Regions from separate parts of the Brevibacterium sp. MGP-B1 genome, predicted to be linked through region 2. Evidence: predicted binding sites of a transcription regulator. Region 2 holds the regulator's gene; the other holds the start of a gene.
What was found. Region 2 encodes HrcA, which represses chaperone genes, less so after heat shock. Its sites were predicted from a motif close to TTNGCACTCGNNNNNNNCGAGTGCNAA; they were not measured.
Positions count from the first base shown of each region.

Region 1: the regulator HrcA is predicted to act here: its motif matches at 4,712-4,738, upstream of groL (chaperonin GroEL).

Region 1 covers NZ_CM173407.1:2,631,726-2,639,554, reverse strand. The annotation lists gene AC3CD9_RS12080 (uracil-DNA glycosylase) at 1-314, opposite strand, end outside; gene AC3CD9_RS12075 (aldehyde dehydrogenase family protein) at 800-2,266, shown strand; gene AC3CD9_RS12070 (DUF3263 domain-containing protein) at 2,596-2,862, shown strand; gene AC3CD9_RS12065 (LytR C-terminal domain-containing protein) at 2,865-3,428, shown strand; gene AC3CD9_RS12060 (cold-shock protein) at 3,909-4,112, shown strand; gene groL (chaperonin GroEL) at 4,895-6,538, shown strand; gene AC3CD9_RS12050 (hypothetical protein) at 6,741-7,124, shown strand; gene AC3CD9_RS12045 (DUF1707 SHOCT-like domain-containing protein) at 7,212-7,829, opposite strand, start outside.
Region 2 covers NZ_CM173407.1:1,441,308-1,449,136, forward strand. The annotation lists gene dnaJ (molecular chaperone DnaJ) at 1-704, opposite strand, end outside; gene hrcA (heat-inducible transcriptional repressor HrcA) at 827-1,867, opposite strand; gene AC3CD9_RS06720 (DUF3097 family protein) at 2,028-2,891, shown strand; gene AC3CD9_RS06725 (DUF4870 domain-containing protein) at 3,056-3,748, shown strand; gene AC3CD9_RS06730 (DUF4870 domain-containing protein) at 3,834-4,604, shown strand; gene hemW (radical SAM family heme chaperone HemW) at 4,692-5,921, opposite strand; gene lepA (translation elongation factor 4) at 5,922-7,790, opposite strand.

The DNA.
Region 1 (7,829 bases), 1.2 Mb from region 2:
TCGGACTCGAGCTCCTTATAGATGTTGCCCAGCGACCGCGGCAGGGGGCGGACATCGGGGTCGACGGCGAATGACAGGCCGATGGCGTGGCCGGGCGTCGGATAGGGGTCCTGGCCGACGATGAGGACCTTGACCTCGGACAGCGGTTCGGCGAAGGCGCGGAACACGAAGTCCCCGGAAGGCAGGTAGGCGCGACCGGCGGCGATCTCATCGCGGAGGAAGCTGCCCATCGAGTGGATGCGCTCTTCCACTCCGGCCAGGGCGTTCGCCCAATCGGGGGACATGATCTCGGTCAGCGGAGGCGTCGACGTCATGGGCACGAGTGTATCGATGCTCGGCGGACGAGGTCGCGCTGGCACAGTGGTGTCAGCTGCCAAGGAATGGGCGTCAGCTGCCAAAGAATGGGCGGAGCAGGAACGGCGGCGCTGTCGCGAGCGGAGGGAAGCGGGGGCGGGAAGACGCCACGGACGTCATTGTTGGGTCGATCCACGGTGGTTTCCTCACTGATATCACCGTGGATCGACCCAACAATCCGCCATCCACCGCGCAGACGAGGGAAGGGCGAGCGTTGCGAACCCGGGCACCGCCTCGGCGACGGCAGACGATAACGTCAGCACCACCTCGGGGGAGGCGGACGATAACGTCGGCACCGCCTCGGCGAGGGTGGGAATCGACCTGCGTGCATGTGCACGGAGCGCAGATCGGGTGTGCGCGATCGCCTATCGAACCGGTGTATTGCCGTTCAGCGCCACGCGTTATGCTCGGCCTAAGGAGTTCATCGTTGAACGAAAGGACCGAAATGTCGGAATTCCCAGAGGCCAAGAACTGGAAGATGCTCATCGGCGGTCAGTGGGTCGACGCCGCTGACGGCGACACCACCGATGTCATCACCCCGATCGACCGCAACGTCGTCATCGCCAAGGTGCCCAACGGCAAAGAGGCCGACGCCGACCGCGCCGTCAAAGCCGCACGGAAAGCCTTCCCCGAGTGGGCGTCCCTGCCGTTCAAGGAACGCCAGAAGAAGCTTCTGGCCTGTGCCGATGCGCTCGAAGCCGCCTCGGAGGAGCTCGCCCAGCTGACCGCTCTCGACACCGGCAACGCGATCCGCACCCAGGCTCGCCCGGAGACGATCACCCTGGCCGACCTGTTCCGCTACATGGGCGGCGTCGCCGGTGAGGTCAAGGGCAACACCCTGCCCGCCGGAGACAAGCAGCTCCAGTACACCAAGCGCGTGCCGCTGGGTGTCGTCGCCGGCATCCTGCCCTGGAACTCGCCGCTGATGATCGCCGCCTTCAAGACCCCAGCCGCGATCGCCGCCGGCAACACGATCGTCCTCAAATGCGCCGAGGATGCACCGCTGACGATTCTCAAGATGGCCGAGATCATCGCCGACATCCTCCCTGCCGGTGTGCTCAACGTCGTCACCGGCAAGGGCTCGGTCATCGGTGAGGCCCTCAACGTCCACCCCGACGTCGACAAGGTCTCGTTCACCGGATCGACGAGCGTCGGCCGTCACGTCGCCGAGGTAGCCGGCGGTCGTCTCGCGCATTCGTCGATGGAGCTCGGCGGCAAGTCCCCGAACATCATCTTCCCGGACTCGAACGACGACGACACCCTCGAGCAGGTGCTGCTGTCGACCCGCTTCGCCCGCCAGGGCCAGTCGTGCACCATGGGTTCGCGTCTGTTCCTCCACGAGGACATCTACGACGACTTCCTGTCCAAGCTCGTCGACGCGGTGTCGAAGATGAAGGTCGGCGACCCCCGCGATGAGTCCACCGACATCGGCTGCATCATCAACGAGAAGCAGTACGACCAGGTCGCCAGCTACATCGAGATGGGCAAGTCGATGGACGGCGTCGAGATCGCCTACGACGGCTCCGATTCGCTGGAAGTCGGCGAACCCGGCTTCTACCACGCGCCCGTGATCTTCTCGAAGGCGAAGAACGACTGGCAGACCAGCCGTGAAGAGATCTTCGGCCCCGTCCTCTCGGTCATTCCGTGGAGGGACATCGACGAGGTCATCGACATGGCCAACGACTCCGACTTCGGTCTCGCGGCCTTCGTCTTCACCAAGGACGTCGACGCGGCCCTGACCATGGCCAACCGGATCGAATCCGGCTGGGTCCAGGTCAACCAGGGCGGCGGCCAGCTGGCCGGCCAGTCCTACGGCGGCATGAAGACCTCCGGCTTCGGCCGCGAGGCCTCGCTCGAGGGCATGCTCGAAGGCTTCACCCAGATCAAGCAGGTCAACATCCGCATCCGCTGATCCGATCCCGCCGAGGCGGGTCTGTCCTCGCGGTCGAATGTGGGGTCGATCCGATCCCCGAGATCGGGTCACCCGGTTCGCCGAGGCGGCCCCGCCTCGGCGAAGGTCGTTCCCTTCACCCCGTCGCAGTCGGCATCATTCCGATGACCTGCGGCGGGGTGATGCGCTTGCGGGCGCAGCAGCCGCCGGGCATGTGCGAGCTGTCGTCCCGCGAGCCGTGCCCCGGTCGGGACCGACCTCACATCCGCGACGGCGCGCCGAAAATTTCGGTACCGCCGATCCGGCGATAGGATAGAAGCACAGACACCTCTCGAAGGAGCACAACCTCTATGCCGCCGAACGACGACACCTCAGAACTGAGCGAGCTCGAGGTGGCCGTTTTGGAGTTCGAGCGGCGGTGGTGGAAATACGGAGGCGCCAAGGACCACGCGATCCGTGAGCGTTTCGACATGTCAGCCACCAGCTACTTCCAGATCCTCAACTCGCTTCTCGACAACCCTGCAGCTCTGGCCAGCGACCCCATGCTGGTCAAGCGCCTTCGCCGAATCCGCAGCACGCGGCAGAGCGAACGCGCCCAAGCCCGCGTCTCGAGGTAGACATGACCGACGAATTCGACGAGATCGAGCCCGGCCGGCGCAGCGGTGCCCATCGACAGGAGTCCGCGGCGTCGTCGAACATCGGGGCCATCTCGCTGGTCATCATCCTCGCCCTGGTCGCCGTCCTGCTGGTCGTGGCCGCCATCAACATCATCTTCTCCTCGATGGGCAACCCCGAGTCGAAGATCGCCGACCCTCCGGCCTCCGAATCGTCGTCGGCCGAACCCTCGCCGAGTGAGAGCGAAGTCAGCGTCGCAGACGACTCGATCACCGTCGACGTGCTCAACGGCTCCGGCGTCTCCGGTGCTGCGAAGAAGTTCTCCGAGGCGGTCGAAGAAAAGGGCTGGAAGCTCGGCCAGGTCGGCAACTACTCGACGAACCTCTCTGATTCGACCGTGTACTACAACGGCGAAGAGAACGCGTCCCAGGCCAAGCTCGTCGCGAAGTCGCTGGGGGTCTCTGCCACGGAAGCCTCGTCCGACTTCGAAGCCGACGTCACGGTCGTCATCTGTTCGGACATCGCCGATCGCGGACCTGAGCCCAGCGGAGGCGGGGGTTCGGAGTGATCCGAGGCGATTCGGCGGCGCGGCAGCGCGACTGAGTGAGTCGCCTCGGCGGCGGTGAGAGCATCAGACGGCGGGATCGGTTCGGCCTCGGTCGCCTCGGCGATGAGGGCATGACACGGCGGGACTGCTCGGCTGTGGTCGGGTCATAGGAGGGTCGGCCACCTCGGCGAATTCCTGACCGAACGGTCTGATTCCATTCGCCGCGATCCCCGCTGTGAACAGGGCAGAAACCCTTAGGTAACGAATCTATAACAGTATTGAACCGCTCTAGGTGGAATGCGCGCCTGCGGTAGAGTTGCAACAGCTAGGCAAGCACAGCACCTTGTGTTCTATTCGTGCTTCACCGAGATTATTCTCTAGAGGTCAATGAGAGAAGTCGCGGGGTCAGTTGAGTTTTACTAGCTTCCGTATCTCGGGTGAGGTCATCTGATCGCGGCTGCGATGCGGGATTTCAATGGCACTGCACTGTATGGAGAAGTAATGGCACAAGGTACCGTCAAGTGGTTCAACGCTGAAAAGGGCTATGGATTCATCACCCTCGAAGGCGATAACCAGGACGTGTTCGTTCACTGGAGCGCAATCCAGATGGACGGCTACCGCTCTCTCGAAGAGGGCCAGCAGGTTCAGTTCGAAGTTGGAGAAGGACAAAAGGGTCCTCAGGCGGAGTCCGTCACCCTCCTCTGAGACTGACTGCTGTCAGCACAGTTTTCTGATCCGCTGCGGCGGGACGTCGGAACGGCTTTCGGATCGACCGGCACCAACCGCACGGGGGAAGCGCCGAGCAGGCAACTGCTCGGCGCTTTTCAGTGCCCGCGGGCGGTAGTTGGCCCGCGGGTGGAGTGCCTGCAGGGGAGTGTCTGCGGGAGGAGTGCTCGCGGGAGTGCCCTCCCGCGGAGTGTCTGCGGAGCGGAGTGCTCGCGCGGGAGTGGCCTCTGGAACGTGACGATTTGATGCCTGCCACTTGCTGGTCGTGGATCAATCAGCGTAATTGACCACCGTGTTTCGTAATGCTCACTTTCCTCGGTGTGCTTTTCAGAGTAGGCATTACCGAATACCGAAAGTGCGGACGGGGAAGCCTCTGGAGTCGACCTGCGGGTCGCGGGCGGAGTCCGTTCGCAAGCTTGGGGCGCGAGCCGAGGGCCGGGTCTGAGGCCCGCACCACCCCGGGCGCGCCACCTGCGCCAACCGTTTCGCGCTGGGCCGAACTGCCCGCTGCGCCTCCATCGCGCGCCGACAACTCGCGGATCTGAACTGCCCTCGCCCATCTTGGCGGGCGACAAACATTTGCACTCGCATGGGGAGAGTGCTAAATCTAGTACTGGTGAAAACCGATGGGTTCCCACCAGTCGTCTCGAGAGCGTGGTCCATATGTGGAATGGAACATGCGGACACACTCTCTGCCGTCGCGGGCGTTGATGACTGCTCTGGATTCCCACTCCACTCCATCAGGGAGGATCTAAGCCACTATGGCAAAGATGATTGCATTCGACGAAGAAGCTCGTCGAGGACTCGAAGCTGGCCTCAACCAGCTTGCGGACGCGGTCAAGGTGACCCTTGGACCCCGCGGTCGCAATGTCGTGCTCGAAAAGCAGTGGGGCGCACCGACCATCACCAACGATGGCGTCTCCATTGCCAAGGAGATCGAACTCGAGGACCCCTACGAGAAGATCGGCGCCGAGCTCGTCAAGGAAGTCGCCAAGAAGACTGACGACGTCGCAGGCGACGGAACCACCACCGCTACCGTGCTCGCACAGGCTCTCGTCCGCGAAGGCCTGCGCAACGTGGCAGCCGGTGCTGATCCGCTCAGCCTCAAGCGCGGCATCGAGAAGGCCGTTGAGGCCGTCACGAACGTCCTGCTGAACAACGCCATCGACATCGAGACCAAGGAACAGATCGCCGCTACCGCTGGCATCTCCGCCGGAGATCCCGCAATCGGTGAACTGATCGCCGAGGCCATCGACAAGGTCGGCAAGGAAGGTGTCGTCACCGTCGAGGAGTCCAACACCTTCGGACTCGAGCTCGAACTGACCGAGGGTATGCGCTTCGACAAGGGCTACATCTCCGGTTACTTCGTGACCGACACCGACCGCCAGGAAGCTGTCCTTGAGGATCCCTACATCCTCATCGTCAACTCCAAGATCTCGAACGTGAAGGACCTGCTGCCCGTCCTCGAGAAGGTCCAGCAGTCCAACAAGCCGCTGTTCATCATCGCCGAAGACGTCGAGGGCGAAGCCCTGGCCGTCCTGGTGCTGAACAAGCTCAAGGGCACCTTCAAGTCCGTGGCCGTCAAGGCTCCGGGCTTCGGTGACCGTCGTAAGGCGCAGCTGGCCGACATCGCCATCCTCACCGGTGGCCAGGTCGTGTCCGAGGAAGTCGGGCTCAAGCTCGACAGCGTGACCACCGATCTGCTGGGCACCGCCCGCAAGGTCGTCATCACCAAGGACGAGACCACCATCGTCGAGGGCGCCGGAGACGCCGAGGAGATCGCCGGACGGGTCGCTCAGATCCGCGCCGAGATCGAGAACTCGGACTCCGACTACGACCGTGAGAAGCTGCAGGAACGTCTGGCCAAGCTGGCCGGCGGTGTTGCAGTCATCAAGGCCGGAGCCGCCACCGAGGTTGAGCTCAAGGAAACCAAGCACCGCATCGAAGATGCCGTGCGCAACGCCAAGGCTGCTGTGGAAGAGGGAATCGTCGCCGGTGGCGGCGTCTCGCTCATCCAGGCTGGCAAGGCCGCATTCGCCGACCTCGCACTCGAGGGAGACGAGGCCACCGGTGCCAACATCGTCAAGGTTGCCATCGAAGCCCCGCTGAAGCAGATCGCGACGAACGCCGGCCTCGAAGCCGGTGTGGTTGCCGACAAGGTCGCCAACCTCGAAGCCGGATTCGGTCTCAACGCCGCAACCGGTGAGTACGAGGACCTGCTGGCCGCCGGCATCAACGACCCGGTCAAGGTGACCCGCTCTGCTCTGCAGAACGCCGCCTCGATCGCCGGTCTGTTCCTCACCACCGAGTCGGTCGTCGCCGACAAGCCCGAAAAGGCCGCCGCAGGTGCAGACGCAGCTGCCGGTATGGACGGAATGGGTGGAATGGGCGGCATGGGCTTCTGATAGCCACCGCTTGTTCGATCGGCCGTGCCGGTGCCCGCAAGGGTGCCGGCACGGCCGTTTTCGTGCCCGGACTCTCGGGTCCCGGCCCGACGGTCAGATCGTTCACGCGGAAGTGTCCGCCCGTCGTGCGTCGGCGACCATCATCGCCGAGGCGGCCCGCCGACCCGTTGTTCCGCAACCTCGCCCCGCATAGGCTGGGCCCATGACTTTCACCGGAACCGATGCCTGCGGAAACAGTCCGAAGAACGTCTACGTTGCGACGTTCGAGGAGAATCTCTTCAACGGCGACAGAGAAGCACTCAACGAGGTGATCGCCGACGATTGCGTGCTGCAGATCGTCCACCCTTCCGACGTTGAAACCCACACGGGTCGGGAAGCCGTCGTCGAAGCGCTGTTGAAATTGTCCGGCCATTCTCACGAGGTCGGCCACCTCGAAGCCGCGATCACCCACGGCAAGGCCGCGGCCGCGTGGGGATACTGGCAGGCCGAGGCTGACGGCGACGACCTGCGGCACTTCTCGCACACCATGTGGTTCACCACGCACAAAGCACAGGAGTTCGGCCAGGTCCGGATCTTCCAAGTCTGAGACGGTTCCGGACGTGCCCGGTCTGAGTAGGAAACGGAGCTTCCGGGCCTGAAGAGGCCCAGACCCTGCAAGATTCGGAACGTAATCTCAGTCCCAGGGATTGTCGCGGTTATGGCGGCGGTGGGACCGGCGCCGGTCCCTCTCTTCCCGCCGTGAGTTCTGTCCGGGAGAGTACGGCGGATGGGACGGATGCGGCGGCTGCAGGCCCGTGCCGAAGTCCGCTTCATAATCCCGCTCGGGAGCCTCGCCCTCGTCGAGCTGTCGTTTGGCCTCAGCATCACCGAGCTGGGCCCGGGCCCGGCGAGTGAGCTCCTTCTTCCGGTTGCGGATGATCTCGTCCTTGCGTGCGATGTGTCCCAGTCCGCCGAGCAACGTGGGAATGATGACGAAGATCGGCCAGAAGAAGATGAAGTCACCGCGCGCGATCGACGTGATCGCCCAGATCGCCAGCACGATCCCGACCGGGCCCGCAACAGCACCGAGCAGTGCACGACGCACCCGGTCCCGGTAGTACTTCTGCGCCGCGGCATCGATCTGCTCCGGCGTGATCGGCACCCGGTCCGCCTCGAGGCGAGCCAATGCCTGCGCGCGGCCCGCATCATCGAGCTTGCCAGGTTCGACCTCGGCTGGATCGGCGAGGACGAGGTCCTCGATCAGCGCTGGGACTTCACCGAGCGTCTTGATCTTCGCAGCCGCCTCGGTGCG
Region 2 (7,829 bases):
CCACCTCCGGGGCCGACCTCACCCTGGCTGCTCAGCTGGATGCGGGTGCCGTCGGAGACGCCGGCGGGGATCCGGATCTTCATGGTCCGCTGTTTGCGCACGCGTCCGTCGCCCTGGCAGTTGAGGCAGGGGTTCGGGATGACGGTGCCGAAGCCGTGGCAGGAGTTGCAGGTCTGGTTCGTGACCATCTGCCCCAGCAGGGTCCGGGTCATGCGCTGGACGCTGCCGGCTCCGTGGCACAGCGAGCAGGTCTCGATCTTCGTGCCTTCCTGCGTGCCGGCGCCCGAACAGGTGTCGCAGACGACCGCAGTGGTGACGTCGAGGTCGACGGTGCCGCCGAAGGCCGCGGTCTTCAGGTCGATATTGACGCCGACGAGGGCATCCTTGCCGCGCTGGGTGCGCGGGATCGGGCCTCCGGCCTGACCGCCGCCACCGCCGAAGAAGGTCTCGAAGATGTCGCCGAATCCGCCGAATCCTCCACCAGCCGGGAAGCCCTGACCGTTCTCGCCGCCGCCCATATCGTAGTTGCGGCGCTTCTCCGGGTCGGAGAGCACATCGTAGGCCAGTGAGATGGCTTTGAATTCGTCTTCGTGACCGGGATTGACGTCCGGGTGGTACTTGCGTGCCAGCTTCCGGTACGACGACTTGATCTCAGCCGCGGAAGCGTCTTTGGACACTCCGAGTGTTTCATAGTGATCGGCCACAGAAACTTCTCTCTCCCTGACGTAGTGGTCTTCTCTGTTCGTGGTGGTGGCTGCGCCCTTGCGCGGTGCTCACCGGTTCTGCGCTTCCCGCCTGCGGGCGTCCCTGTTCGCCGTCAAGGGGCCTACCCTTGGTCGAGGATCGAGGACACGTATTTGGCGACGGCACGGACTGCCGAGATCGTCGTCGGATAGTCCATTCGGGTCGGGCCGAGCACTGCCAGTCTGGCCGAGGAACCCGCGTCATGACCATATTCGGCGGCGACGACGGAAGTCGAGCTGAATGATTCGTGAGTATTCTCACGCCCGATGCGCACGCTGATCTCCTCGTGGTCTTCGGCCATCGAGGTGAGCAGCTTGAGCAGGACGACCTGTTCTTCGAACGCTTCGAGGATCGGGGCCATCTTCTCTCCGAATTCGCTTCCGGAGCGGGCGAGGTTCGCTGTGCCGGCCATGATGATGCGCTCTTCCCGCGTCGCGGCGACGAGGTCGACGACGGCGGCCCTGACCTGTTTGAGTCCGGAGTCGTCACGAGCGGCCGGCTCACTCGGTTCGGTGGCGGTCGCCTCGGCGGCGGGGGCCGATCCGAAGACCTGCGCGAGTGTGCGTCCGGCGAATTCGGCGTTGATCTGGTCGCGCAGTCCGCGGACGGCGTCTTCGTCGAGCGGGCTCGGGACGATCACGGTCTTCTGCTCGACCTGGCCGGCGTCGGTGATGAGGACGACGAGGATCCGGCCGGGTCCGAGTCCGACGATCTCGATGTGCTTGATGCGCGCCCGCGACACCGTCGGGTATTGGATGAGCGCGACCTGTCGGGTGAGGCCGGAGAGGACGCGGACGGTGCGGTCGAGCATCTCGTCGAGATCGACGTCGCCGTCGATGAGTTGGAAGATCGCGCGCCGCTCGGCGGTGGTCAGCGGTTTGAACTCATCGATCCGGTCGACGAACATCCGGTAGCCGAGGTCGGTGGGGATCCGTCCGGCAGAGGTGTGGGGCTGGGCTATATAGCCCTCTTGTTCGAGCGCGGCCATATCGTTGCGGATCGTGGCGGGAGAGACGCCGAGGGTGTGGCGCTGGACGATCGCCTTCGATCCCACGGGTTCGTTGGTGGCGACGAAGTCCTCGACGATGGCGCGCAGCACCTGTGCACGTCTGCTGTCGTTCATCGCGGATCTCCTCTCCGTCTCGCCGATCCATCGCGGTCCCGTGCCTGCGCTTGGCACTCTGTGAGCCTGAGTGCCAATTCTACGCCTCTCGTTCCCGGAATTCATTTCTGGGGTGACCTGCGGGTCTGCACGACTGCGGGACCGTCCTTGATTATGGTGGGTGCCCGTGAATGCTTTTGATCGATATGGCCCCGATGTGCTCTCCGGCTCCTCCCCGTCATCGCACCGTCCGAAGAAGTCCCGCCAGGTCGAGCTCGGCCTGGGCATGGTTCTCGAAGATGCGATGAGCGGCTATGTGGGTGCTGTCGTCGGCGCGGAGAAGACCACGGCCGGTGTCGTCGTCAAGCTCGAAGATCGCGTCGGCAAGGTGCGTGCCTTTCCCCTGGGACCGGGCTTCCTCCTCGAGGGCCGGCCCGTCGATGTGCAGCTGCCGAAGAAGAAGGCGCAGCAGCCCGGCAGGACGGCGTCGGGGTCTCGCGCCGTGGTCGGCGCGAAGGCTCGGGTGGCTCGTGGGTCGCGGATCTGGGTCGAGGGCAAGCACGACGCCGAACTCGTCGAGAAGATCTGGGGCGATGATCTGCGCATCGAAGGCGTCGTCGTCGAACCCCTGGGCGGTCTCGATGATGTCGCCGACAAGCTCGAGGCCTTCGGTCCGGATCGGGACCATCGAGTCGGTGTCCTCGCCGACCATCTGGTGAGTGGGACCAAGGAATCGAAGATCGCCGAGGCGGTCCGTGCCGATCCGCGCTACCGCGATGTCGTCCACATCATCGGTCACCCGTACGTCGATATCTGGCAAGCGGTGAAACCCCATGTCGTCGGCATCCGCGAATGGCCGGTCGTCCCTCGCGGTGAGGATTGGAAGTCGGGAATCCTCCGTCGCATCGGATGGCCGCATGCTGACCATCGGGACGTTGCCCGCGGGTGGGTGCGCATCCTCGGGAAGGTGAGCACCATCGCCGATGTCGAACCGACGCTGTCGGGTCGAGTCGAGGAGCTCATCGACTTCGTCACCGTCGGCTGAGTGACTTCGGTCGTGCGGCGCGGTGGAGCGTCGTGGTCACGCGGATCTGTCGGCATGTGCCGACGGCGTGTGCCGAATCTGTCACAGGAGTGAGGCTTTCCCGACATCATCGGGACACTTGGCTCGGCTAGTGTGAATGGCAAGCGTTTCTCGAAAGGATCCCCATGTCGTATCACCCCGAGCAGCCGGGCAGCCGGCCGATGCCGCCGAACTACTCTCAGGCCTCTGGTCCGCAGCAGCACTACGCGCCGCAGAGCCAACAGTATTCTCAGCCGCAGACGCACAGCGGTCAGCCGGGCTACGGTGGGCAGTCGGGGTATGGTTCGCAGCAGGCGTTCGGCGCTCAGCCGGGATACAGCGGTCAGCCGGGCTACGGGGGCCAGCCGGGATATGGCGCGCAGCCGGGCTACGGTATGCCGCAGATGCACAACCCGGCGATGTTCGACTCCCGCTCCCTGCCGGAGCAGGCCTACGGACCCGGCTCCGAGCAGTTCTGGATGGCCCACGAACCCGACCGGACCACGGCACTGTGGACCCACCTCGGCTCGCTCATCTTCGGCTTCATGCCGCTCATCATGTTCCTTGTGAAGAAGGACGAATCGCCGTTCGTCCGCGAGCACTCACGTCAGGGTCTCAACGCGATGATCACGAACACGATCGTCACCTTCGGTGCGCTCTTCGTCTTCGGCTTCGTCGGTTTCATCCTGGCACTGGTGACCTTCGGGATCGGCATCATCGTCATGTATGCGGCGTTCATCGTCCCGCTCGTCTACTGCGTCTTCTACATCATCGCGGCCGTCGCCGCGAACAAGGGCGAGGGCTACAAGTTCCCGCTCACCATCAATTTCGTAAAATGACCATTCCCGCTCGCCCCGGACGCTCCGGGTCAACCCGGACTCTCTGGGTTAGTGTGGAGTGATCGCACACTCTGAAGGGACTCTCATGTCGGACAACCCCCAGCAGCCGAACAACGGACAGTCACAGCCGATGCCTCCGAACTATTCCCCGCAGTCGGGCTCGCAGCAGCCGTACACCCAGCAGCCACAGCAGGGTTCGCAGCCGCAGCAGAGTGGTCAGGCCCAGTACGGCTCACAGCCGCAGACCCCTCAGCAGCAGTATGGTTCCCAGCCGGGCTACGGTTCACAGCAGGCGGGTGGCGCCCAGCAGCCGTACGGATCTCAGCAGCAGAATCCGGCCTACGGATCTCAGCAGGCCTACAGCGCTCCGCAGGGACACCCTCAGCCCGGTTACGGATTCCAGGGAGCATCCTCGGCGCAGTCGGCTGCCGCCGGAGTGCCCATGGGGGCCGAACTGCCGGATGCGGCCTACGGCCCCAATTCGCTCGGCTTCTGGAACGCCGATCAGAGCGAGCGGACGACCGCACTGTGGTCGCACCTCGCACACGCCGCCACCTACGTCGTCGGTGTCGGCTGGATCGTCACGCTCATCCTCTTCATCATCAACAAGGACAAGTCGCCGTTCCTCCGCCATCATGGCGCACAGTCGCTGAACCTGCTGATCATCGGCGTCATCGCGGGGTTCGGCATCGGGCTGATCGGCGGAATCCTCACGATCGTCGGAATCGGCTTCCTCATCCTCCTGCTCCTGCCGGTGCTCTCGATCTACATGATCGTCATCGAGATCATCGCCGGCATGGCGGCCAATCGCGGTGAAGGCTACCGCATTCCGATGACCCCGAACTGGATCAAGTGATCTGACGCGCAGTGACAGCCTCACCCCGGCAGATTCGCTGAGCAGCTCGCCCCGCCACTCGTTCCCGAATGGCGGGGCGAGTCTCATTCATACATATTCGGTGAGGATGCGCACCATATAGTCGGCCATGAGACGTCCCTGCAGAGTCGGTTGGAACCAGCCGGCCGCGGCGCCATCGGCGTCGAGCAGATCCTGCCTGACGAAGGTTCTGATCGCCTGCTCGCTGCCTGAGGCCAGAGAATCCAGACGCAGCTCGCGGTCGATCCTGGCCGCCAGCATGATCCGTTCGATCTCCCGGGTCTGATCGTCGAGGACCTCACGACCGATCGACGGGGACTCCCCCGCCAACAGCCGATCGGCCCAGGCACGGGGGTGCTTGGCATTCCAGAATCGCACACCTCCGACGTGTGAGTGGGCACCGGGCCCGAATCCCCACCAGTCGGCATTGCGCCAATAGGCCATATTGTGCTCACAGCGGGTCTCGGGACCGGTCGACCAGTTGCTCACTTCGTACCAGTGCAGACCGGCAGCGGAGATCGCTGCGTCGGCGATCTCGTATTTGTCGGCCAGGTCATCCTCATCAGGCATCGGCAGTTCGCCGCGGCGAACCATCGCGCCCATCTTCGTTCCCGGCTCGACGATGAGGGAATATGCCGAGATGTGATCGACCTCGTTGGACAGGGCCACGTCGAGAGAACGACGCCAATCGTCGATCGACTCCCCCGGGGTGCCGTAGATGAGGTCCAGGCTGAGTTCGAGGTCGGCGTTCTTGACCCAGCGGGCCACCTCGGGGATCTTCTCCGGATCGTGGGTGCGGTCCAAGGTCGCGAGCACGTGCGGCACGGCCGACTGCATGCCCATGGAGATGCGGTTGAAACCGGCTCCGGCGAGGGTCGCGATGTAGGCGGGGTCCAAGGTGTCGGGGTTGGCTTCGGTGGTGACTTCGACATTCTCGGCCAGGCGGAAGCGGGCGCGGACATCGTCCATCACCGCGGCGAGCACATCCGCTGCGAGCAAGGTCGGGGTGCCCCCGCCGAAGAAGATCGTCGAGACCTCACGGTCGCCGGCCCCCGCCTCGGCGAGGGTGGACACGGACAGATCGAGCTCACGGGCGAGATTGCTGCGGTAGTCCTCGCGGGGCGCGCCCGGGCCGAGGTCGTCGGCGGTATAGGTGTTGAAGTCACAATAGCCGCAGCGGACCCGGCAGTACGGGACGTGGATGTAGAGGCTCAGCCCCCGCTCGGCGGCCCCGATCCCCACCGATGTCGGCAGCGAACCGTCGCGCGGAGGGACTTCACCGGTCGGTTGTGCGGGCACTTACTTCTTGCTGTCCTTCGTCTCCGGCTCGTCGGAGGACAGGGCCGCGATGAACGCCTCCTGCGGAACCTCGACGGTGCCGACCATCTTCATCCGCTTCTTGCCTTCCTTCTGCTTCTCGAGCAGCTTGCGCTTACGGCTGATATCGCCGCCGTAGCACTTCGAAAGGACGTCCTTGCGGATGGCGCGGATGGTCTCGCGGGCGATGATGCGTGAGCCGATGGCCGCCTGGATGGGCACCTCGAACTGCTGACGCGGGATGAGCTTGCGCAGCTTCCCGGCCATCGCCACACCGTAGGAGTAGGCGTTGTCGCGGTGGACGATCGCGGAGAACGCATCGACCTGGTCGCCGTGCAGCAGGATGTCGACCTTGACGAGGTCGGAGGCGTCCTGGCCGTCATCGGAGTAGTCGAGGGAGGCGTAGCCCTTGGTCCGGGACTTCAGCTGATCGAAGAAGTCGAAGACGATCTCGGCCAGCGGCAGGCGATAGCGGATCTCCACACGATCCGAGGACAGGTAGTCCATGCCCTGGAGTTTGCCGCGGCGATCCTGGCACAGTTCCATGACCGCGCCGATGTAGTCGCTGGGGGTGAGGATGGTCGCCTGCACCATCGGTTCGCGGACTTCCTTGATCTTGCCCGTCGGGTACTCGCTCGGGTTCGTCACCACGGTCTCCGAACCGTCTTCCATGGTCACGTCGTAGATCACGGACGGGGCGGTGGAGATGAGGTCGAGATCGAACTCCCGTTCCAGGCGGTCGCGCAGGACTTCGAGGTGGAGGAGACCGAGGAATCCGCAGCGGAAGCCGAAGCCCAGCGCCGTCGAGGTCTCGGGTTCGTAGGCGAGAGAGGCGTCGTTGAGTTTGAGCTTGTCCAGCGCGTCGCGCAGCACCGGGTAATCGGACCCGTCGATCGGGAAGAGTCCGGAGAACACCATCGGTTTGGGCTCCCGGTAACCGCCGAGGGCCTCTGTTGCGGGCCCTGCGGCGGCGGTGACGGTGTCGCCGACCTTCGACAGGCGCACATCCTTGACACCGGTGATGAGGTAGCCGACCTCACCGACGCCCAGCCCCTTCGTCGCCTTGGGCTCGGGCATGGAAGCGCCGATCTCCAGCAGCTCATGGGTGGTGCCGGTCGACATCATCTCGATCTTCTCGCGCGGGGACAGAGAGCCGTCGATGACGCGGACATAGGTGACCACACCGCGGTAGGTGTCGTAGACGGAGTCGAAGATCATCGCGCGGGCCGGGGCATCGGCATCGCCGACGGGCGCGGGGATATCGGTGATGATGCGGTCGAGGACCTCCTCGACGCCTTCGCCGGTCTTGCCGGACACGAGCAGGCAGTCCTCGGGTTCGCAGCCGATGAGGTTGGCGAGCTCTTCGGCGTACTTCTCCGGCTGTGCAGCCGGCAGATCGATCTTGTTGAGCACGGGAATGATCGTCAGATCGTTCTCCATGGCCAGGTACAGGTTGGCCAGCGTCTGGGCTTCGATGCCCTGAGCGGAGTCGACGAGCAGCAGGGCACCCTCGCAGGCGGCCAGGGACCGCGAGACCTCATAGCTGAAGTCGACGTGGCCGGGAGTGTCGATCATGTTGAGCGCGTACGGGGTGTCCTCGTGTTCCCACGGCATGCGCACAGCCTGGGATTTGATGGTGATTCCGCGTTCGCGTTCGATGTCCATCCGGTCGAGGTACTGGGCACGCATATCGCGGTTCTCGACGACGCCGGTCATCTGGAGCATGCGGTCGGCCAGGGTCGATTTGCCGTGGTCGATATGAGCGATGATGCAGAAATTGCGAATCAGCTCGGGTGAGGTGGCAGACGGTGAGATCCGCTTTGCAGCTTCCTTATTCACCTGAGGTGACATGAACGCCCTTTCTTTGACAGACCAGGTCCCCAGACAGAC